Regions from separate parts of the Paenibacillus sp. FSL H8-0034 genome, predicted to be linked through region 1. Evidence: riboswitches for the same ligand, from Rfam matches in the RefSeq annotation. Region 1 holds a riboswitch; each other region holds the start of a gene.
The links. A riboswitch is a leader RNA that binds a small molecule or an ion and turns the genes downstream of it on or off. The one in region 1 is predicted to bind cobalamin.

Region 1 (5,810 bases):
AGCCTCCATGAGCAGCAGCCTGTCACAATACTGTGCTGCCAGATTCAAATCATGGAGTACAGCAATAACGGTTAGCTGCTCTTTCTGCTGCCAGTCGCGAATCCACTCCATCATCTGCAGCTGATAACCAATATCCAGATATGTCGTTGGCTCATCCAACAACAGCAAACGCGGCTGCTGCGCCATCAGCTTGCCAAGCGCAACACGCTGCCGTTCCCCTCCACTTAATCGATCCACGGTACGATCTGCCAGCACTTCAAGCTGCAGCCGCTGCAGGATGTGTTCGATCAGTGGTTCAACATCTGCAGCCGATTCATCGCCCAACCAATTCTGAAAAGGATAGCGACCCATGGCAACCATTTCCCGCACGGTGAAACCAAGCGGAGGCAGTGAATCCTGCTCCAGCACAGCCATCCATTGCGCCAACTGCTTGCGAGGGTACGAATGAGCTGTTCGGCCTTCCAGCAGTACACGACCAGTATCTGGTTTATCGATTCCGGATAACAGCTTTAATAGCGATGATTTGCCACTGCCATTCGGGCCAATAATACCGAAGCATTCTCCAGGCTTCACGGTGAAGCTGACCTGCTCCAACACCGTTTGCGTTCTATATGCTTTACTGACATTATCCACTTGAATGATCGCCATTTCGCCAATTTCAGGCATTGTATTCACCCCATCTCACTGGCCTTCTTCTTTCAATTCGACATTCTACTATTCAAGCTGAATCTGACAAACTGCCAGCATGGAGTTCTAACCCGCTCGCCGCCTGCTCTTGCGCAGCAAATAAACAAAAAACGGCGCACCGAGAAATGCCGTTACCACGCCTAGCGGAATTTCCGTGGGACTTAGCAGCATCCTGCCTAGTGTATCGGCACACAGCACATAGAGGGCGCCTCCGATCAATGATAGCGGCAGCAGCAGCCGATAATCGGGTCCAACCAACAGACGCAGCAAATGGGGCACGATCAATCCAACAAACGCAACGACGCCCGATACAGATACAGCAGCTGCGGTTACCAAGGTAGCTGCGACCAACACCGTCAGCTTGGTGCGTTCGACGTTAACCCCCATATGCGCGGCTTGGGCTTCTCCCAGGGAAAGCAGATTCATCGCGCGTCCAAATAACAGCAGCAGCAAAGCTCCAAGCACCAAATACGGCAGTAAAATCAATGAATAGGACCACCCCCGCAGTGTCAAGCTGCCCATCAGCCAGAACACGATCTCGTTCACAACCTGCTTCGACATCGACACCATCAAGGCAACAAATGCACCCAAAAACGCTTGCATTACAACACCGGATAAAATAACAGTTTCGATCTGCAGCTTCCCGTCCATACGGGCCAGCAGCAGTACCGTAAAGAGCGACGCCATGCCTGTGCCGAATGCTACGGCTGGTATCGTCCAAATGCCCAATAAAGAAAACTGAAGTCCGAACAAGATCAGGAAGGAAGCACCCACAGCGGCCCCGGAGGAAACTCCTAACGTATATGGATCAGCCAGTGGGTTGCGCAGCACTCCCTGGAAAGCGGCACCGGCAACTCCAAGCGAAGCACCTACCAATACGCCAAGCACCACCCTCGGAAACCGTACCCGCCAAACGATCTGCTCGGAGGAAGCTTCCCAATTCACCGATATATGGTCGCCTATCCATGGAAGCTGGTGAGCCACGATCCCCCACACCTGCAGTAGAGGGAGCTGGACCGTCCCAATCGATAAGGATAGCGTAATGGCAAGAAGAAGGAGCAGCATGCCTGCCCCTCCCCAAATCAACAGCTTTTGCTTCATTTATTTCACCAATTCCGGATATATGCCCTTGGCAATATCAACGAGACCTTGTGTAATCCGTGGTCCCGGACGGCTGATCCAGTCTTTGTCGACTCCCACGATCCGATTGTTTTTCACGGCATCGATTTTTTCCCAGCCGCTGCGTTCTTTAATAATTTGATCTAAAGTTTTTTTCGATTTGTCGTCGATCAGATTGCTCGGGTACAAAATAATTTGTGGATTGGCGGCGATAACCTTTTCTTCATTCAGCTGCGAATAGCCGGGTATTTCTCCATAAATATTGATACCCCCGGATAACGTAATCAGCTCGTCCATGAATTCGCCTTTGCCAACTGTCCAGCCTGGTGAGAATTCAAGCAATACGCGTTTTTTCTGCTCCGGCTGCAGGTTCTTGACGGCATCCGTCACCTTTTGGCGATCTGCCTTCATCTCGGCAACCAGCTTCTCCGCCTGCTCCTGCTTATTGAAAATTTGACCGAACAGCAGCGTATTATTCAATACATCGTCGACAGTTTTCGGCTCTACCTTGAACACATTCAATTTAAGTGAACGCAGCTGCTCTACGGTCGGTGTTTTCATCGACACACCTGTAACAATCAGATCCGCATTCGATGCCAGCAGCGCCTCCTCATTAGGCTTGACGATGCTGCCCATCTTCGGCTTCTTCAAAGCCTCTGCCGGATAATCACAAAAATCCGATACTCCATACACCTGCTCACCCAAGCCGAGCGCGAACAGCGTCTCCGTCTCACTTGGAGAAATCGATACCAGTCTGGCAGGCGCTTTGTCAAAAACAAATTCCTTTCCTGTTGCGTCCTTCACTTTGAGCGGATAGACAGTCGCTTTAGCAGTTGGAGCTGCTGTCTCCCCATTAGGCAGCTGCGAACCCTGGCCAGTACCTGCCTTCGGTGGTTCAACAAGCTCTCCCTTGCCTGGTGATACGCTTGAGTTCCCGCAGCCTGCTATGATCAGCAGCAGTACAATCATACCAATCAGCACAGCCAGCTTCGAACTGTGGCGCTGCATTTTGCTTATATTCCCTAGCTTCATCTTAAAGCTCCTTCCTCGCTTCCCCCAACAAAAGAAAAACCTCTCGCTTCTTTTCACAAAGAAACAAGAGGGGCATGCGCTAAATAAACGATTACACCAAGCTCGAAGAGCCTCTGATCATTCAAACGCGACGCTCCTTTTTCCTCGAAAGGGACAGTCTTTGCAGTGAACAGGCAGGTTTCCTGACTTGAGAGTTTGTACCTGATTGGTGATTTCTCCTTTACAGTGGCGGGACCGCGCCGGATTTGCACCAGCTTCCCTTTTAACCCGATAAGCAACAGCTTACAGGCACCTGTTCAAGCTTTATTAAATTGTTATTTTTGGGCAATTACCTTTAAAACCTGCATAACCAGATCCTGCTTCTTCGCATTAGCCGGTACAAACGCAATCAGATCTTTACCATTAAGCTTTAAATCTGTCAACCACTTCGTTTGTTCCAGAGGTATGCCATAGAGATGCTTCTCGACGCCTCCGGATTTTCCATCCACGGGGATCTCCATTACACCATCAGGGAAATCCTCGGCTTTGGCTACCGCATCCAGACTGACATAACCGCCCTGCTGACCGAGTGCCTTGAACTGCTCCTTAGGTACGACAATGATTCCGTTATCGCCAGCCGCAATTTCTACGACCAGCTTTTCCATGGAAAAAATAGGCGTTGTTTGTATTTTAACCGTTGGTGCTTGTCCCAGCTTTTCCACCAAACTAGCCTCCAGCTTATCGCCCACTTCACTCGGGATGCCGCTGCTCGACATCATAAATATCGGCACATCAGCCTTCGGCCCCCCACAGCCTGTCAAAATCAGCAATAAAATCAACCCTAAACATGCAAATTTCGCCTTCATCTGTCTCTCCTCCCAGACCAACCAACCAGCCGTCCGTACTGAAATCTCACCTCACATCTTATCACAAAAGCTATCATTCCACAAAAACTAATACGTATGACAAATACCCTTCAAGCCGTTCAGGCTCAAAGGGTTATCTCGAATCCAACCTCATCCACAAACACAGCATTACAATACTTCGGCAACTTCAGGAAAGCAGCAGCCTTTAATCCTGATACGTCACTTTAATTGGCGTCCACTCGGCAATAACCGTTTGACCATGAACCGATACGCTGCCCTCGGGGGTCAAATCCTTTTCCGTCATAATTCCAAGGGCAACCGTGAATTGATTCAACTTGATTGGCACCTGCCGTTCTCGCCGAACCTCGACACCATTAACCGCAAAAATAACCTCGTCATTTCCACGATTGTACGTAATTCGATACGTATTGAACTCTCGCGGCTGAAAATCCGTCTCTTCCTTGAAAATACAAAAAAATCTGGTTTTGTCCGATTCCGGAACCTCGACGCCAGGAAAAGGAAGAATTCCATAGACGCTGGCAAACGTATCATTCCCCACAAAAAAATCAAGCGCTGCGCCTGTAGTAAAATCCAGCAAATTCAGTGAAACAAAACCATCATACAAATCATGGGCGGCTGTCCCCGTCGTTCTTGAACGGATTTGCAGCTCGAAGCTGACCTCGCCTGCTTCCGGCACCTGAACTGCATCCACTGAATAATACATATGCTTCGCATTATCCAGAAACTGCACATGATCGTGCTTGCGGCTGAGCGGTGCGCGTACATATAAAATTCCATTACGAACGATAACTACAGCATTTGGCTCCCGATAATTCCAGAAGGAACCGTCCTGCAGCGGAAATCCGCCAATTTTCCAGACATCCTTGTCGGACAAAATGTTATGAAAATCTCCTAATATGTGTTCTCTGCTCATCCAAGCCGCCTCTTTTTCTGGTTGAATTTACTGAAAAATCCCTTGTGCCAGCAGCGTCAGAATCATGATCGACCCACAGCGGACTGTAACACGTAGTGAAGCTCCCATCAAAGGCAGGTAAGCGACCGAAGGATTCTCTGACTTCAGCATACCATATACCTTGTATATAGGAATAACAGTAACCAAAGCAATCAATGAATAATAAGGAAGTACACGAAAAAGGACACACACCAACAATGAAAGGAACGCCAGAAATAGCAGGAAACGTGAAAACTGAATAGCTCGTTGTTCTCCCCACACCACGACTAAAGTATGTTTACCCGCTTGTTTATCCGACTGCCAATGCAAAAAATGATGATTAAACAAAATCAATGTAGTTAACAGACCAATCGGCAGCGATAACAGCAGTGCGCGATAATCAAGCTCCATCGTCTGGACAAAATAGCTGCCCATAATCGGTAAAATCCCAAAGGACAACAAAATAGCCAGTTCACTGTAGCCTTTGCCTCGATAGCCAAACTTGAGCGGTGGTGCCACATAGAAATAAGCAATCAAGCCTCCCAGACCGCCGAAGATCAATACCCACCAGCCTGCATACAACCCAAGCACCAAACCGCATATCAGGGCAACTGAGAATAAGGACCAGGTTAAGAAAGCAAAGGTTTTCTCCGATAACGTGCCATTAGCCAAAAATCCTGAATTTGTGGAGATCGTACCCGAGTTTATTGCTGCAGCAACATCGACACCGTTCCGATAGTCCCATAAATCGTTAATCATATTGGAAAATAGATGGGCAGCTCCGGCGCCAATTAAGGTGATGACAAAAAGCAGCGGATGAAATATACCCTTCCACGCATATGCCCCTAAAGCACCAAGAATAATCGGAATCATCATAACAGGAATGACTTGGAATCTGGATGCCTTCATAAATAATTTCAGTTTGTCCATTTCATCAATTCCTTTCTATTACAAGATAAAAAGAACCGAATGCTATCGGTCCTTTTTGCTCTGGTTCATATACTGATTAATTTTTTCGTCAAGAATCGTACTGAAAGCAACAACCTCAGGAGATGACATGCTTTTCCTTAGAATGACCAGGATCTCCAACTGTTGACGTAAGCTGCTAATTTCTTCTTCTAACGTCAATAAATCAGAGCCATGCTTCTTGGTCTTCAATAACCACTTTGGTTGCT
Region 2 (5,810 bases), 2.8 Mb from region 1:
AATGCTGGAAGCCTGTAAATGTGACGCCACGCGTTTTTGCAATTTCCATGCTTTTTTCCAAGGAATAATAATTCATCATCATAAAAAAAGTGCGGACAAAATCTTGAGCCTCATCGCTTTCATACGCGATTTTATTTTTGGCAAGATAGCCGTGAAGGTTCATAGCTCCCAATCCGACCGAATGCAGCTCCCGGTTTGCTTTTGCAACACCCGGCGCATTGGCGATGTTCGTCATATCGCTTACGGCTGTTAGGGCGGTCATCCCGTCGTGGACAGATTCCCTCACTTTTTTCCATTCCATGACATTGGCAATGTTCAGGGAGGCGAGGTTGCAGCTTATATCCCGACGGATCAGATCCGGGCAACCATAATCGGTGATTTCCGAAGTTTCTTGCAATTGGAAGATTTCCGTACACAAGTTTGACATGTTGATCGTACCCAGCTTTTTCAGAGGATGGGAACGGTTGGCGTTGCTTTTGTTCATGATATAAGGATAACCCGATTCGAGCTGGATCATCGCAATTTTGATTAACATGTCCCGTGCGCTCATCACTGTCTTTTTACGCACCCGGTTATCGGCCAGCAGTTGGTCGTACATATCATCAAGATCCATATCATCCAGGTATTTTCCGTACGCTTGAAAAACAGAATAAGGAGCAAACAGATGCAACGGCTTGTTATCCTCAGCAAGCTGATAAAACTTGTCAGGCACAATCAAACCAATCGATAATGTCTTGAGCCGCATTTTCTCATCCGCGTTAATCTTCTTGCTATCTAAAAGCTCCATGACATCCCATCCAAAAATATGATAATAGGCTGCTCCTGAACCTCTGCGTTGACCCATCTGGTCTGCGTAGGAGAATGCATCCTCCATCAGCTTGAGTACCGGCATAATTCCTTTGGCCGCGCCCTCAACACCTTTAATCGGCTCACCACGACCGCGAAGCTTGGACAAATTGACCGCTACACCACCTCCAATTTTCGAAAGCTGCATGCAGGTACCGAGTACATAGTTAATCGAGTTGAGCGAATCATCGGTTTCCAGCAGAAAGCAGGATACCATTTCACCGCGCCTGCTTTTCCCTGCATTCAGAAATGTCGGAGTCGCCGGCTGCATTCGCTGCTCCATCATGGACGTGGCCAAATCCCTTGCTATTTGCATCTCACCGCCCGCCAGATACAAAGCTACAATTGCAACTCTGTCCGGATAATGCTCCAAGTAAATGGAATGGTCGTTGCTTTTCACCGCATAATCCGTATAAAATTTGGAGGCCGCCATATAAGACGGGAACTCGAAACGAAAGCTATGACTGATTTGGTAAATCTCATCGACTTCATCGTGAGTGTAGCGTTCATACACATTTTCATAATAATCGTTATCAATCATGTACCGAACTTTGGTCGAAGTATCAGCGAACTGGATGGTCTTCTGGTATACTTCTTCCATGAAAGCCGCTACGGCTTCCCTGTCTTTATGCAGCTGAAAAAAACCGTCCGCGTCTCGCTGCATAAGCAAATTGTTCAACTCAATGTGCTGCAATCAAACTCACCTCCTGAATAAACCTCTCTACATCCTTACTCGTTCCTGAAAGCTCGAATTTCCCCAGTACAGGTACCCCGTATAACGCTGAGATATGATCGGCGCTGCGTGCAAAGCCTTCACCCCAGTTTCGGTTACCGCTAGCAGATACACCCATTAAATGCGAATGGTTTTTTTTCAGAAAAGAAGATACTTTTTCAGGAACCTGACCGAATCCGGTGGTATAGGTAACTAACACGAAAGACTCATTTAAGTCCTCCATCTTATCCTCAATTTGAATCGCTGGCATATTCAATTTTTTAACAAAACGGCGTACATTTCCCGTCTTGGTGTCGTAGGCGATCAACATATTTAGTCCTCCCATTCCGTTCATTGCTCTAAAGTTAACAATAAAAAAAGCACATCCGGAAGCCATAAGGGCCGAATGCACCAAAGCGAGCAGACGAATTTTCGCCTACCTCGTCACGGACGAAGCGATCACCTTACCTGTTCTCCGCAGGAATCGTGTCAATGAACAGGCAGGTCTCCTGGCTCGAGGATCAACGTATTCGATCCGCCTTCCCGACTTTGTATGATACAAAATCAGTGGCCAACCAGATCGATACTTCTCTCTTACAGTGGCGGGACCGCACCGGTTTTTCACCGGACTTCCCTTTTAAGCCTTTTCGTTCACTTTAAACAAAAAAGCACCTGTCATAACAATATATAGTTGTTAATTAACGATTTATACAAATATATATCAATATATTGTAATTGTCAATTGTGATATATGCGTAGTTTCCACAAAGAAAAAGAGCCAGCGCATATGCGCCAGCCCCTATGAATCAAGAAACAACTATGAGTAGCTTAAACCCGGATAAAGCGGGAATTGTGCAGTTAAATCCTTCACCATGCCGCGTACTTCTTCATGAACAGCTTCGTCGGACTGGTTTTTTAATGTTAATGCGATGATTTTTGCAATTACTTTCATAGCTTCTTGGTTCATGCCACGAGCGGTAGCAGCAGGTGTGCCGATACGAACACCACTTGTCACCATGGGCTTAGCAGGGTCAAATGGAATCGCATTTTTGTTTACCGTTACGCCTACTTCATCCAACAAATGCTCAGCAGCTTTACCAGTGATGCCAAGGCTGCGAAGGTCGATCAGCATCAAATGGTTGTCGGTACCGCCGGATACAAGATCAATACCTTCAGCCAATAAGGCTTCGGATAAGGTTTTAGCGTTATTGACAACGTTGTGCGCGTAGGTTTTAAATTCTGGCTGAAGCGCTTCGCCAAAAGCAACTGCTTTGGCCGCAATAATGTGCATCAATGGTCCACCTTGGGTACCCGGAAATACCGCTTTATCAATCGCTGCTGCCCATGGCTTACGGCACAGGATCATACCGCCTCGAGGTCCGCGAAGCGTTTTATGGGTAGTCGTTGTGACAAAATGCGCGTGTGGAACCGGACTCGGATGCAAGCCTGCTGCTACAAGACCTGCAATGTGAGCCATATCAACAAACAATAAGGCGCCCACATCATTGGCAATTGAAGCCAACGCTTCAAAATCGATGATGCGTGAATAGGCGCTGGCACCGGCTACGATCATGCGGGGCTTGTCCTTGAATGCCAATTTGCGGACCTCGTTATAATCGATACGCGCATCGTCTTCTCTTACACCATAAGCAACAAAGTTATATAAAATACCGGAAGCATTCACAGGACTACCGTGAGTTAAGTGGCCGCCATGTGCAAGGTTCATGCCCAGCACCGTGTCGCCAGGCTTCAGGGCTGCCAAATAAACCGCCATATTAGCTTGCGCACCGGAATGTGGCTGTACGTTCGCATGATCAGCACCAAACAATTGTTTAGCACGCTCACGCGCAATATCCTCAACGATATCCACGTATTCACAACCACCATAGTAGCGTTTACCCGGATAGCCTTCCGCATACTTGTTCGTCAGCACGGTACCCATTGCCTGTATGACAGCCTCACTCACGAAGTTCTCGGAAGCGATCAATTCAATTTTATCTCGTTGACGACCAATCTCCAAATTCATAGCCTCAACAATTTTGGGATCTTGTTTGCGTAAATGTTCCACAGTCCTGTTCTCCTTAGTAGACATGTTCTTAATAGCACGTACGCACACGGTCAAAGCCTGCTGCGTACGTGTTTGTGTAACCACTATAACCTTGTATTCTATCTATATACTAAAATTACACGAGTGCGGAATGTTTTGTACGGGCAATCTTCGTCGCATCAACCATGTTTCGCAAGGAATCAACCGTCTCTTGAAGTCCACGGGTTTTAAGTCCGCAGTCCGGATTAATCCAGAACAGCTTAGGATCCAATACCCGCAAAGCGCGTTCGATCATGCTGGTCATTTCCTCCACACTCGGAATACGTGGGCTGTGGATATCGTATACACCTAAGCCGATTCCAAGCTTGTAAGTGTTCAGCTCGAAACTGTGAATCAGTTCGCCGTGGCTGCGGGATGTTTCAATGGAAATAACATCGGCATCCATCGCTTCTATCGAATCAATCATGTCATGGAACTCGCAATAGCACATATGCGTATGGATTTGTGTTGTTTCCTGTACGGTGCAGGTGGCTATACGGAAAGATTTGACTGCCCACTCCAGATAATTGGCTTGCTCAGCTTCCTTAAGCGGCAGCCCTTCGCGAACTGCTGGCTCATCGACCTGAATCATACCAATGCCCGCCTGCTCAAGTGCTTCCACTTCTTGTCTCAGCGCATACGCCAATTGGTAGGCAATTTGCTCACGCGGTATGTCTTCACGGACAAATGACCAATTCATGATCGTAATAGGACCGGTCAGCATTCCTTTAACTGGATGCGCGGTTTGCGACTGGGCATATTTGGTTTCTTCCACAGTCATTTCACCGGTGAACGCTACATCCCCGAATATAACCGGAGGTTTAACGCAACGGGAACCGTAGGATTGGACCCATCCGTTTTGTGTAAATGCAAAGCCTGCAAGCTTTTCGCCGAAAAACTCGACCATATCCGTTCGTTCAAACTCCCCGTGCACCAGTACATCCAGACCAATTTCCTCTTGAAGCTTGATCCAGATATCGATTTGTTCCCGGATAAAGCCAGCATACTGCTCTTGGCTCCATTCACCCTTGCGCCACAATTGGCGTGCTTTTCTCACTTCAGCAGATTGTGGAAAGCTGCCGATTGTCGTTGTTGGAAAAAGGGGTAGCTGCCATTTGGCCTGTTGAGCGGCATAACGCTCGGCAAAAGGCAGGTTGCGCTCCGGCTTTTGAGAATTAACAGCAGCTACGGCTTGCTGGATATCGCTGCGGTTGCGCTCTTCTGACTGCTGAAGTGCCTGAATAACACGGTCACTGTGATCCAGTTCATCTTTCACTCCGTCGCTGCCTACAGCGACAGCTTTTGTTAAAAGGACCAATTCGTTAAGCTTTTCATCCGCAAATGCGAGAGCATTCTTCAGTTCAGATGAGAGCTTAGTCTCACGTTCTGTTGTTACCGGAACATGAAGCAAGCTGCATGACGACTGCACGATGAGGCGATCGGCTGTAACGAGTTCAGTGAGTTGTTCCAGTAGTCCCAGTTTGCCCCGAAGTGACGCTTTCCAAATACCGCGACCGTCGATGACGCCTGCACCTAAAACCTTGTCATCCGGAAACCCGAGCGTTTTAATCGAAGATAGATTACCGGATAGACCATGTACGAAATCAAGTCCAATTCCTTTGACTGGCAACGCGACGATTTCACTGTATTGGTCGACAGATTCAAAATAGGTTTGCAGTATGATGTTCAGATTAGGCACGGATGCAGCAAACGTCTCATAGATAGTCTTCAATCGCTGGATATCAGGACCACTTAGCTTCGTCACGAGAACAGGCTCATCGATTTGTACCCATTGAACTCCTTCTGCAGCCAACTCCTGAAGAACCTGCACATAGAGTGGTAACAACCGATCCAACCAGGAATCAAACTCCGATTGGCTGTATCCTTTTGATAATTTCAGGAAGGTCAATGGTCCCACGATAACCGGTTTGCCTTCAATCCCAAGCTTTTCCTTAGCTTCCCGATAAGCTGCAAGAGGTTTATTTTCGGTAAGCACCGGAGATGCATCAGCCAATTCAGGTACAATATAGTGATAGTTGGTGTTAAACCACTTGGTCATTTCGCTTGCTGTAGCATCCTTCGTCCCACGAGCCATCCCGTAGTAGACAGACAAAGGCACCGCGCCACCTTCATAAGAAAAACGCTTCGGAATAATACCGAACATGG
Region 3 (5,810 bases), 160 kb from region 1:
TTCAGGAGGAGGCATGCTGGTTTCCAATGATGTGGAGAGATTAAAGCAGGCACGTTTTTTGGCAACCCAGGCGCGTGATCAGGCTGTCCATTACCAGCATAGCCAGACCGGGTATAACTATCGAATGAGCAATGTGTTGGCGGGGATTGGGAGAGCTCAGCTTGGAGTGCTTGAGGAGAGGGTTCAAGCAAAAAGAACTATTTTCAAACGTTACGAGCAAGAGTTATCTCGTCTGCCAGGAGCAGGCTTTATTCCTGAGCTGACGAATACCCGTTCGAATCGTTGGCTGACCATTTTAACGGTTGATGAGAAAGAAGCCGGTGTGTCTCTGAATGAATTGCTGGAAGCGTTAGCCTTGGAGAATATTGAAGCTCGTCCTGTTTGGAAGCCGCTTCATCTGCAGCCTCTTTTTGCGGGGGTCAGGCTTTACCCTCACAGCGAGAGTCGAATCGTTTCCGAGCAGTTATTTAAAAAAGGAATATGCCTTCCCTCAGGGTCTGGAATGACCGAAAGTGAGCAGGAGAGGGTGGTGGATTGTATTAAAAGGTGCTTTGTAAAAAAAGCAAGCATTATCGCCTGAACAAGCTCGTGATCCGAACCGTTAATTGATTTTTTGAGCATGATGCCGAAGCTTCATATAAAATTGATTTTTCATTTTCGAGTCAAGACAATCCCTGTAGAGGATAAAATTGTACGTATACAAAACCTTATGGTAAGTAAATGTCGCCTTTTTCAGTAATACCGTCGTAAGTGAGTACATAACATGACCCCCTTGTTCTATATTTATGTACTATTATACGGGTGTATTCAGTTTAAAGCTACAGTGTGAATAGGGGAGGAGGTGGTTCGAAGGGACTCTACGTTCTGATGGGTAGCAATGATGGCTGAATCAAATCTTAAATCTTGCCAAAAGTGTCACTTTGGAGTGATGTACATGATCGGTAACAATATCTCTGCTATTCGGAAACAAAGAGGGTATACGTTGTCTGAGCTTTCAGAGAGAGCTGGTGTATCCAAATCCTATTTGAGCTGTATCGAAAGAAATCTTCAACAAAATCCATCCATTCATGTTATGGAAAAAATAGCCTCGGTTTTAAAGGTTGACCTCAAGAGGCTGTTACTTATTACAGGTGATGCGGAAAAAAAGCAAATTGAAAAAGAGTGGATGGATTTTATTTATGATTTGAGAAAATCAGGTATTAATAAAGAACAGATTCATGAATACAAAATCATTATTGAGTTTATGAAATGGCACAATGACAAAAACAAGTAGAAGGATACAGCCCTGGCTTTGGTGGATCGTATTGGTGGTCTCTTTGGGTGTTATTTATTGGCTAGCTGTTTTTCAGATATTTACCGGAGAACACACGATGGTGATCATTCGGCGTATAACGGGTATGACTGAAAATCATGCATATGCAATGAATGTAATCGTACGCAAATCTGCGCATATTCTGACCTATGGACTACTAGGTGTATTGCTATATATAGTCATCAGACAGCATGCAATCGGTTACGCGTGGTTTGGTGCCACTCTGATCGCTGTACTGGATGAATGGCATCAATCCTTTGTACCTGACCGGACTCCTTTAGCACAAGATGTCCTCCTTGATTCATTGTCAGCGTGTTTATTTCTATTGATTTTTGTTTATTTGAAGAGACGACGATAATTGCGTTTGTACAGTTGCACGACAAAGAGCCCCTTCTGGGGCTTTTTGTACAAAATACGATTGGCTCGTTGGAAAAACGAGTTTGTTCTTTAAAGAGAATTTTGATATACTGTAGTCACTAAGTTATCTCAATTCATCAAGTGAAGAGGGAAGATTCAGAATGATAGGTAAACGTGTCCAGCAGTTTAGAAAAGAAAAGGGAATGTCTCTGACGGAGCTGGCCGAACGTGCAGGCGTTGCTAAATCGTATATAAGTAAATTAGAACGTGATATTCAGAAAAATCCTTCCATTGAGTTTCTCGAAAAAATTGCGGCTGTATTAAACGTGACGGTAAACAGACTTATTGATTCCGAGGAACCGACCGCTAATGACAATGAATTTGATCAGGAGTGGTATGACATTATTAAAGACGCGATGTCATCAGGGGTGGACAAGAAGCGGTTTCGTGAGTATCTGGAGTACAACAAGTGGGTAATGAACCGTCCTAACGATGACTAGCTGAGCAAGCTCTGTATCAGACACTTTATAAGTTAGCCCCCTGCGTTAAACATAACCACTCGTCTTGTATTTCACTTGAGAACATATTGATCATTTTCAGTGTTCATATCCAGATGCGGCACAGGTTGCTCGGGGCCTGACAGGAATGCGCGAATGTCGCACGGATTAAGCCCCATCTTACGAGCACTCATAATAAGCTCCACCCACTCCAGATCAAGCAACTCAAGCTCCACTCGGTTCGTGCTACTCACAGGTAACCCCTCCTAAATAAATGAATGCGGTTGGATACAATATGTATCATTAAATGTATTATTGCATGTTTATTTTGCGAAATCAATCATGATTATTAGTTTTTATACAAAATGTATCATATTTAACATTTTTGAAGAAGCAAGAACGGTTAGGTTACCGTATGGGGCGAACTTCGAACATAGACAAAGCTTCCTTACGGGTGATATGATGAAACCAGACAATTGTATACGTGATAGAATAGGTGCGAGTGCTGAGAAATCTCATTCGCTTAAAAGGGAAGCCGGTTCAAATCCGGCACGGACCCGCCACTGTAAAGAACGCTAATCGAGATTGGCAAATGCCTGAAAGATGTATCCACTGAAGCAGCATTAGTGCTTTGGGAAGGAGTCGGGCACGATGTTCTGAGTCAGGAAACCTGCCTGTTTAAACAACACTGTTAACCTACGTGGATTTAGGCAAGTGTTAGAGACTGGCTTACTTACAGAGGTAAAGGGCAGAGAGCCTGTTGTCGATGTATGTATGTGATGCAACAGCATTTCTAACACATTGGAAGTGCTTTTTTTGTTGTCATTTTATGGATGTGGATAGGGAAAGGATGTGCAGCTTGTGGCAGGGAAATTGCTGATTGTCGGTTTTGGACCCGGCAGCTTTGAACATATAACGAAACGGGCTCGTGAAGCGCTCCAGGAGAGCGATGTAATCATCGGTTACAACACCTATGTAGACTTAATCAGCGGTTTGCTGAGCGATCAGCAAATTGTAAGAACGGGTATGACTGAGGAAGTGAGCCGTGCTCAAGAGGCGGTGCGGCAGGCGGAAGCAGGGAAAAAGGTTGCGGTCATTTCGAGCGGTGACGCTGGTGTATACGGAATGGCGGGTCTGGTGTACGAAGTACTGATGGAAAAGGGCTGGCACCCGGAGGACGGCGTGGAGGTTGAGATTATTCCCGGTATTTCGGCGATTAACTCATCGGCATCCCTGCTGGGCGCACCGATTATGCATGATTCCTGCACGATCAGTCTTAGCGACCATTTGACGCCTTGGGAACTGATTGAGCGGCGGGTTGAAGCGGCTGGACAGGCGGACTTCGTAATCGCCTTGTACAATCCGCGAAGTGGCAGACGGACTCGGCAAATTGTGGAGACGCAGCGGATTCTGCTGAAGTATCGTTCACCGGAAACACCAGTTGGCATTGTGAAAAGCGCGTATCGGGATCGTCAGCATATTGTACTAACGAACCTGCGGGATATGCTGGATCACGATATCGGCATGCTGACTACGGTCATTATCGGCAATTCGTCAACAATGGTCTATGACGGATTGATGATTACGCCTCGCGGCTACCAACGCAAGTACACGCTCGGCGCCGACGTGCAGCCACTGCGGCCGCATCAGCGGCTGCGGCAGGAAGCAGAGCCTTGGGCGCTGGAGCAGCTGCCCGAGGAAGCGAATGACGAATACGATGATGAGGAATGGGAATCCGAAGCAGAAGGAGACTCCCTGATTGAGGATATAGACGATGAGGAATGGGATGACGAGGAGGATGAGCGCATCCCGAACGTTGGGTCGACATCAGCGGCAATCCGCCAGCCAGATACCCTGTTAGCGAGCTCCGCATCGCCAAGACCGGGAACAACAGATACACCGAAGCTGGCTTCCAGTGAGGGTGTATTGGGAAAAGCGACTTCAGGTAAACCTGCTTTGTTGCACAACGAAGGACCGTTTGGAAGGGCAACGATAGTAGGTGTGTCCACTGCTGTTGAGCCGAGTGCTGTAGCAGTAGCAGAACGCCACGTCAGTGCAGATCCACTGCTGCTGGCCATGGAGGCGCTGCAGCTTGTGGATCGAAGGAATGGAGTGGCAGCAGTCAACACGTTGGCGGCACCATCTGTGGTGACTGCATCAACTGCTGAACCGGCACGATCTGCAGCACCTGCTGCGGTCACAGCAGGTTTGTTCAGGCAGCAATCGATCTTTGAGCTTGCCGTCAGCCCAGGCGTGGCCAACAAGCAGTTCACGGCGAAGCAGATGCTGACTTTGGCAGCCGTTGTCGGCGACAAGGGATCGATGGAATATACGCCACATCATCAACTGATCTTGCGTGTGCCTACAGATAATCCGGCAGAGATTACGGATAAGCTTAGCAAGGAAGGATTATTGCTGGCTCCGATCGGCGATGTCGCACAGGTAAAGGCTTGCGATTTTTGCAATGGCGAGAAGGGCGAGTCTATTCCTTATGCGGAGGAGCTGCAGGCGAAGCTCGGTGGGCTGGGCGTTCCCAAGGAAATGCGAATCGGTTTCAATGGCTGCGGAATGGCCTGCTATGGTGCCGTCAACGAGGACATCGGAATCGTCTACCGCAGGGAGAAGTTCGACTTGTTCCTGGGCGGTAAAACCGTAGGTCGTAACGTTCACCCGGCTCAGCCGGTTGCTGAAGGGATTAAGCCTGAGGATTTGGTCACCACGATTGAAAATATTATGCATCGATACGTAACCGAAGGTCATCCGAATGAAAGATTCCATAAGTTTTTTAAAAGAGTCAAGGAGCTTGAAGGCTACCGTCATCAAGATTTGCCTGTCTTTACTATAGAAAATGCGATTTGCGGAGATTAGGAGCTTTTAGCATGGATAGGCCATACGAATATGATGCTTGTAATGATGCAAAACATCGTATGGCCGAATGATTCGAAGCTGCAGGCAGTTGTAACGATGAAAAACATCGTAAGGTGAACGATTTCATCCAAATTGTTCGATTTGTTTAGTTCTAACGATGTTTTATATCGTACCCGTTACTTTTCGTATGAAAGACGCTGCTGTTATGATGTTTTATATCGGATCAGCTGCTTATTTTGAGAGAGATGCTTCTATAATAATAAGTTTTGCTAACATCCGCCTTTGTACGATGCTGTTAAGGCATTCAAAAATAGTTTTTCTAAGTGATATGAAGCTTACGTTTATGAAGTCAGTTTTTGATTAGGAAAACATAGTTGAGCTTATGATACAGTTTTCCTTCGGAAAACTATGAGGAGGTAACCCATGAACGCTGTATTATTTGTAGGGCATGGTAGTAAGGATGCCGAGGGTAATGAAGAAATCAGACAATTTGTTGGCGCGATTGCGAAGGAGCTTCAAGGGCCGCTCGTTGAAACGTGCTTTTTGGAGTTCGAGAAGCCGAACATTCGTCAGGGAATTGATCAATGTGTAGCCAAGGGTGCGACGCAGATCGCTGTGGTGCCCATTACTTTATTTTCTGCTGGACATGCCAAGATTCATATTCCTGCAGCTATCGATGAGGCCAAGCTGCGTCACCCGTCAATCCGTTTCAATTATGGCAGGCCGATAGGTGTGCATGAGCAGGTATTGGACATTCTCACATCACGACTGGGAGC
Region 4 (5,810 bases), 6.1 Mb from region 1:
TGTTATTCCAGAAGCTTTAATCCATGTCTTTGAACTCGCTAGCAACGGTAACTTTATTCAAGCCAAACAGGCATTCGATCTGCTGGTTCCCTTAATTCGAGGTCTTTTTCAGGAATCGAATCCCTCACCTATCAAGTGGATACTTACCCGACAAGGAGTCATCTCATCTGACACCCTGCGTTTACCGATGGGGCCGATTTCTAATCAATTACAGCTGGAATTGGAGCAGATGATGCCGCAATTCGGTTACTAATCACTTTCTCGATCCCTTAAAATAAATAAGCTGCCTCGCGGCAGCTTTTTCTTATAATTCCTGTGATAATCTCACCATGTCTCTACAGCGGATACCGTTTTCAACAATTTCTTCCGCATAGTGTCTGACAAAAAAATCCCTATCTATGCCAATCATTCTAAACCCACATTTTTGGTAAAGTGCCAGCTGCCCGATCCCAGAGTTGCCTGTGCCTACCTCGATTGTTTTATATCCCTGTAATTTAGCGTTATGAATAGCGTGGTGAACTAATTGTTTGCCTATTCCTCTGCTTTGATGGTCCTCATGGACGGCTATATTCACCAGTTCAACGGTATTAGGTCTTGTTGGCAGTAATACATAAACAGCGATAACAGCTTCACTCAGCTCTGCCACGTAACATTGCCCTCTTTCCAGATAGTCTCTAACAATTTGTTCGGAGGGGTCTGCTAATAAGAGCAGCTCCATAGGCAGTGATTCATTAGAACCTAACATGCGAATTTCCATTGATGTACTCCTTTATAAACGGCAGCCGTATTTAAAATAAACGATATCGAGCAATCATAGTTGGCCTTATTCGATAATATAAGGATCTAAAATATTTTCTACTGAAGAAGCAAAATCGACTGCAGCACCCCAATCGAAATTGAAAATCAATCCTTCGGAGCTTCCTGTAGCAATAGCCCTTACGTTGGTAGTACCCTTTAAATTATCGATAATAACAATAAGCGCCGCACGATTTTTAGATCTAAAATAATATTTCTCATAAATCTGGGTGCCGATAAGCTTATCCTGACCCACATTGTGATACTCTTCATGTACGAGATCAGCGTTCTGGTTGTCTTTAACTAAATTCAAAGCCGCCAATGGTGCGATGTTGACATTAAAGCTAATTGTACTCATTGTATCCATCTCCCCTTAACGAAAGACTGTATATCATCCTTACATTATAGATGCTTAAATGATACGCAATCAACTTATTCGTTTAGTTCGATAATTGTTTAGTCATTTTAAAATTAACCAACTTAACACCCTTGCGTTCAACAACCTGCAATTGAATGGATTGATATCCTTGCCGTTCAAAAAAGGGTTTTGCCGTGATACTTGCCTCCGTATCCATTTCAGCTAGCCCTAATTCTTTTGCTTCTGCTTCGAGTCTATTCACCAAGGCAAAGGCTATCCCCTGCCCCTGATAATCTTTATGTACATAAAATCTATCCAAGTGACCCTCTGAGGTCATATCGGCAAACCCGACGATTTCACCATTCATTTCCGCTATGTATGTAATGTTACGACTCAACGAAACTTTCCAAGCCGAGATTTTAGCGAATTTTTCGTCCTTTGGTGCCCAAGCCTGCAGCTGATCTGCTGAATAATCCTGTGCATTTATGGTATGTACGGTTTCGTAAAATAATGAAACGATCTGATTGATATCGGAATCTTGAAACTTTCTTATTATCATACGAGTGACTCCTTGCTATTTTCAATGCTCTAGATATACCTTGTCACCTACATGAATCTGGCCCACCTGTGCTACAGAAGCATACACGCCAAAGTTCAAATTCATCTCCTCATTTACTTTCCTCAATAGAGAAGTATCATGCTTCTGCGTATCAGGATCAATCGTAATCATGGAACAACGGCGACAATACTTATCTACTTGTAAATGTGTATCGCCCACGACTAACCGCTTTCCAATCCAGTCGCTTTCATCGATTGATTCGTCATCTAAGGCCACAATGAAGTTTGCTCTAAACCGACGCAAATCCAATCTTTTGCCCCAGATCTCTTCAAGCTTACGTAATGAGGTTGTTGTGACAATCAGAATACTGCTCGCATCAACAGCCAAGAGGTCGGACTTCTGGGGATCATAGCTTTGCATCGTTATCTTTTTCTTGGAAAACCTTTGTATTTCATCCAGCAAAGCTTCATTCCATGTAAAATTCCGCCCAAACGGCGAGGTTACATGAATATTAGGAAACTCATTTTCCGATCCTTCACCCATGAGCTCCGCTTTATAACCGAGCATTTCAGGGATGCTTCTTGCGGTAATAAAGCTATCCCATCCTTCCTTGGTTTCATCTATAAAAGCATAACAGCGGTCGCCATACAATCCGTATCTCTCAATTATGCCACTCTCTAAACGTTCACCCGCGAATGACTTTACTGGAAATCGATGGATTTCACGGAGTTCACCAATACAAGATGCTGCCAAAATGACCACCTCTTTTCAATTCACGATTGATAACCCTATACAGATAGTGTTTAAGTATAATCAAATAGTAATTTTTTACATGAATCATGTCAAAGGAAAGATTGGGATTAAACTGATAATTCCCATACCGTTGGACGATGACAGCTGCAATTTTTATTTCACTTACTTTATATTGGTATTGCATAAGATATTAATATTGTTTATGATCAAGGTTGATAATTGAATATTTGTGGGAACAGGTGCTTCAGCAAGCTGAAGCTTAAAAGGGAAGTTCGGTGCAATGCCGACGCGGTCCCGCCACTGTAACGGAGAAGTCCTCAACGATTATGCCACTGATCTTAGCCATGTTAAGATTGGGAAGGCCGTTGATGATCATGATCCCGAAGCCAGGAGACCTGCCAGTTCTGACAACACTGCTTTTACCTACGAAGGATAGGGAGGTGTTAAGGACGGCCAAAAGTTTCATACAATAAAACTATGGGCATCTTTACCTTTTTCTTGTTATAGGGTAACGATGTCTTTTTTGCGTTGTATACGATGTTCCGGCTTTAACAAGGTGACACAGGAAATACAATTATGAGAAGGAACACAGGAGGAGACAAACAAGATGTTGGTTTATTTAAAGAAAAGTAGTTGGCTCACATTCATTTTGACTTTACTCATCGCATTATCCGCTTGCAGTACGGCTACAAACTCAGCGAGCTCAGGTACAGGTGCAAACAGTGCCGCAGCAGGTACAAGCTCCGCGATGGCCGATCAACAGGTGCTGAAATATGTTACCTTGAATATGCCCCGCTCGTTGGATCCAACTAATGTGGATGCACAGCGAATTACGTCAGACGGGATTGCCGAGCCATTGGTCATGCTCAATGATGATGCAACCTTACGTCCATGGCTGGCCAAGTCATGGAAAAACGTAGAGCCTACCCTTTGGGAAATGGAGCTGCAGCCTAATGTGAAGTTTTGGAGCGGAGCCGTGATGGATGCGGCAGCAGTCAAAGCAGCGCTTGAACGCCATCAGAAGCTGAACAAGCGGGCTTCCTCACAGATCGGCGGCGTGGAATTCATCGTCAAGGATGCGCTGCACATTCAGTTCAAAACACCTAAGCCCGACCCGGCTTTTATATTCAAGCTTACCGGATTTGCAATTCACAATGCGGCTGAAGCGGATCGCCTTGGCGATAAATTTAATAAAGAAGCCGATTTAACCGGATTCATGAAGCCCACGCAATTCATTCCGGGCGAGTTGCTGATTGCCGAAGCCGTTCCCACCTATTGGGGCACAAAACCCAAGCTTCAGCGTATAGAGGCAAGGCTGGGTTCCGATGGTCAAGGTCGCCTGCTCGCTATGAAAAGCGGAGATACTGACGCGGATATGAATGTGGAGGTTGAACAACGCATTGCCTATGAAAAGGATAAAAAATTCAATGTGCTGTACCCTCCGGGCTCAACGCGCAATCTATGGCTGAACATTAAAAAGGTTCCTGCTTTTCAAGACCCCAAGGTTCGCTTGGCTATAAGCCTGGCCTTGGATCGCAAAGAGCTCATTGACGGGGTGAGCCGTGGGTTTGCCGAGCCCGTGACAGGCCACTTCCCGAAGGGACTTCCGTATGCACTGGACAAAGGGCCGGAATCCGACCGTGCCAAGGCAGCGCAGCTGCTTGAAGAAGCAGGCTGGAAAGCCGGAGCAGACGGCGTTCGTACCAAGGATGGTCAAAAGCTGCAGTTCAAGCTGCTGACTTACTCGTTCTTTCAGCCAACTGCTGTAGCTTTACAAAGCCAGTTAAAGGCTGTCGGCGTTAATATTGAAATTGCACCTGTTGAAACTACGGCTTCGAATCAGTTAATGCTTGATGGCAATTTCGAGATGGCTACCTACTGCTCCTGCGGCAGTGTAACCGGAGATATCGGAGGCCAATTGAAATCGTACTACCGGAGTGGCATCGTTAGCAATTATGGTGGATACAGCAATCCTGAGGTGGACAAGCTGATTGATCAGCTGTCAGCTGAATTTGATGCCAACAAGCAAAATGAGCTGGCGAAGCAAGTTCAGAAGATCGTACTGGATGAAACGGCAATCGTATATATGTATAACTCGGCAAGCTGGGGCTCGGCCTACAACAACAAGGTGAAAGGCATAGATGAGAACCTGAGAACGAAGATTGTACCGGAAATGTACATCAGCAAATGAGTATCTTCAAATATCTGCTCATTCGTATAGCAGTCACCATTCCTGTACTTCTCGGTGTCACACTGCTCATATTTTCGTTATTACGCTTTATTCCAGGTGACCCTGCGCAGATGATTTTGCTAACGATGTTTGATCCCGGGGCAACCGTGACCGATCTGGATGTCGATGCCGCTATCCTGCGCAAGCAGTTGGGACTTGATCAGCCTTTTGCGATTCAATATTTGACATGGCTGAAGGAGGTCGTTTCCGGTAATCTGGGAACCTCCTTTCGCAGCCGTACACCCATTACAGAAGAGCTTTGGGTACGGATTCCGGCAACCTTGGAGCTAGCAGGCGCAGCATTGGTAGTCATGCTCGTCATAGCTTTACCTTCTGGGATAGCCGGTGCCGTATTTCATCGGCGTCCTACCGACCATATCACCCGTTTTATCGCGTTAATGGGCGTATCCGTTCCGAATTTTTTTCTCGGATTGGTATTGGTTTATTGCCTTTCCTATCTGCTCGGTTGGTTTCCCACACTCGGAAGAGGCTCTTGGCAGCATTTGGTCCTCCCTGCTTTAACGCTCGGAACAGGGCTGGCCGCAACGACCTCCCGATTGCTGCGCACCTCTTTATTGGAGGTGTTTTCCAAACGCTATATGGTGCTGGCAGAGGCCAAAGGACTGCCTCGATCTGTCATCGTATACAAGCATGCCCTGCGCAATGCGCTGATTCCCGTTATTACGTCTTTCGGCATGATCATCGGTGGTCTGCTCGGAGGAGCTGTTATTATTGAAACTGTTTTTTCATGGCCAGGTATCGGACGTTATGTGGTCGATGCCATCAACGGAAGGGATTATCCCGTTATTCAGGCATTCGCCTTACTTATGGCTGTAACCTATGTCATGATCAATGTGCTGATAGATATCATATACCGCTGGATCGATCCCCGTGTGCGGATAGAGGAGGGAACCCATGGATAAGCGAATGCTCAGACAGCTGCGGTCAACAATAGTAAAGGACCCGATTGCCTTGATTTTGCTGCTATTCATCGTTATGGTGATCATTCTCTCATTGGGCGCACCCTTATTTACAAGCCATGATCCGGTCAAGGTCGATTATGCACAAGTGTTTATGCCGCCCTCCGGTGAACATCTTTTGGGTACCGATAATTT

Region 2: linked by a shared signal. The riboswitch ahead of nrdI (class Ib ribonucleoside-diphosphate reductase assembly flavoprotein NrdI) and the one ahead of NST47_RS31180 (ABC transporter substrate-binding protein) in region 1 are both predicted to bind cobalamin.
Region 3: linked by a shared signal. The riboswitch ahead of cobJ (precorrin-3B C(17)-methyltransferase) and the one ahead of NST47_RS31180 (ABC transporter substrate-binding protein) in region 1 are both predicted to bind cobalamin.
Region 4: linked by a shared signal. The riboswitch ahead of NST47_RS04035 (ABC transporter substrate-binding protein) and the one ahead of NST47_RS31180 (ABC transporter substrate-binding protein) in region 1 are both predicted to bind cobalamin.

The regions. Positions count from the first base shown of each region.
Region 1 is NZ_JBBOBS010000001.1:6,972,692-6,978,501, forward strand. Features, by position in the region: gene NST47_RS31170 (ABC transporter ATP-binding protein) at 1-666, opposite strand, end outside; gene NST47_RS31175 (FecCD family ABC transporter permease) at 754-1,788, opposite strand; gene NST47_RS31180 (ABC transporter substrate-binding protein) at 1,789-2,814, opposite strand; cobalamin riboswitch at 2,994-3,149, opposite strand; gene NST47_RS31185 (hypothetical protein) at 3,153-3,683, opposite strand; gene NST47_RS31190 (DUF6081 family protein) at 3,889-4,617, opposite strand; gene NST47_RS31195 (prenyltransferase) at 4,645-5,565, opposite strand; gene NST47_RS31200 (aspartyl-phosphate phosphatase Spo0E family protein) at 5,608-5,810, opposite strand, start outside.
Region 2 is NZ_JBBOBS010000001.1:4,177,530-4,183,339, reverse strand. Features, by position in the region: gene nrdE (class 1b ribonucleoside-diphosphate reductase subunit alpha) at 1-1,540, opposite strand, end outside; gene nrdI (class Ib ribonucleoside-diphosphate reductase assembly flavoprotein NrdI) at 1,527-1,889, opposite strand; cobalamin riboswitch at 2,041-2,249, opposite strand; gene glyA (serine hydroxymethyltransferase) at 2,376-3,626, opposite strand; gene metE (5-methyltetrahydropteroyltriglutamate--homocysteine S-methyltransferase) at 3,742-5,810, opposite strand, start outside.
Region 3 is NZ_JBBOBS010000001.1:7,128,188-7,133,997, reverse strand. Features, by position in the region: gene NST47_RS31875 (aminotransferase class I/II-fold pyridoxal phosphate-dependent enzyme) at 1-580, shown strand, start outside; gene NST47_RS31870 (helix-turn-helix domain-containing protein) at 878-1,273, shown strand; gene NST47_RS31865 (VanZ family protein) at 1,257-1,670, shown strand; gene NST47_RS31860 (helix-turn-helix domain-containing protein) at 1,831-2,169, shown strand; gene NST47_RS31855 (anti-repressor SinI family protein) at 2,241-2,420, opposite strand; cobalamin riboswitch at 2,644-2,858, shown strand; gene cobJ (precorrin-3B C(17)-methyltransferase) at 3,028-5,034, shown strand; gene NST47_RS31845 (sirohydrochlorin chelatase) at 5,458-5,810, shown strand, end outside.
Region 4 is NZ_JBBOBS010000001.1:851,624-857,433, reverse strand. Features, by position in the region: gene dapA (4-hydroxy-tetrahydrodipicolinate synthase) at 1-253, shown strand, start outside; gene NST47_RS04055 (GNAT family N-acetyltransferase) at 305-757, opposite strand; gene NST47_RS04050 (DUF6054 family protein) at 824-1,153, opposite strand; gene NST47_RS04045 (GNAT family N-acetyltransferase) at 1,236-1,712, opposite strand; gene NST47_RS04040 (MOSC domain-containing protein) at 1,734-2,465, opposite strand; cobalamin riboswitch at 2,686-2,882, shown strand; gene NST47_RS04035 (ABC transporter substrate-binding protein) at 3,073-4,656, shown strand; gene nikB (nickel ABC transporter permease) at 4,653-5,618, shown strand; gene nikC (nickel transporter permease) at 5,611-5,810, shown strand, end outside.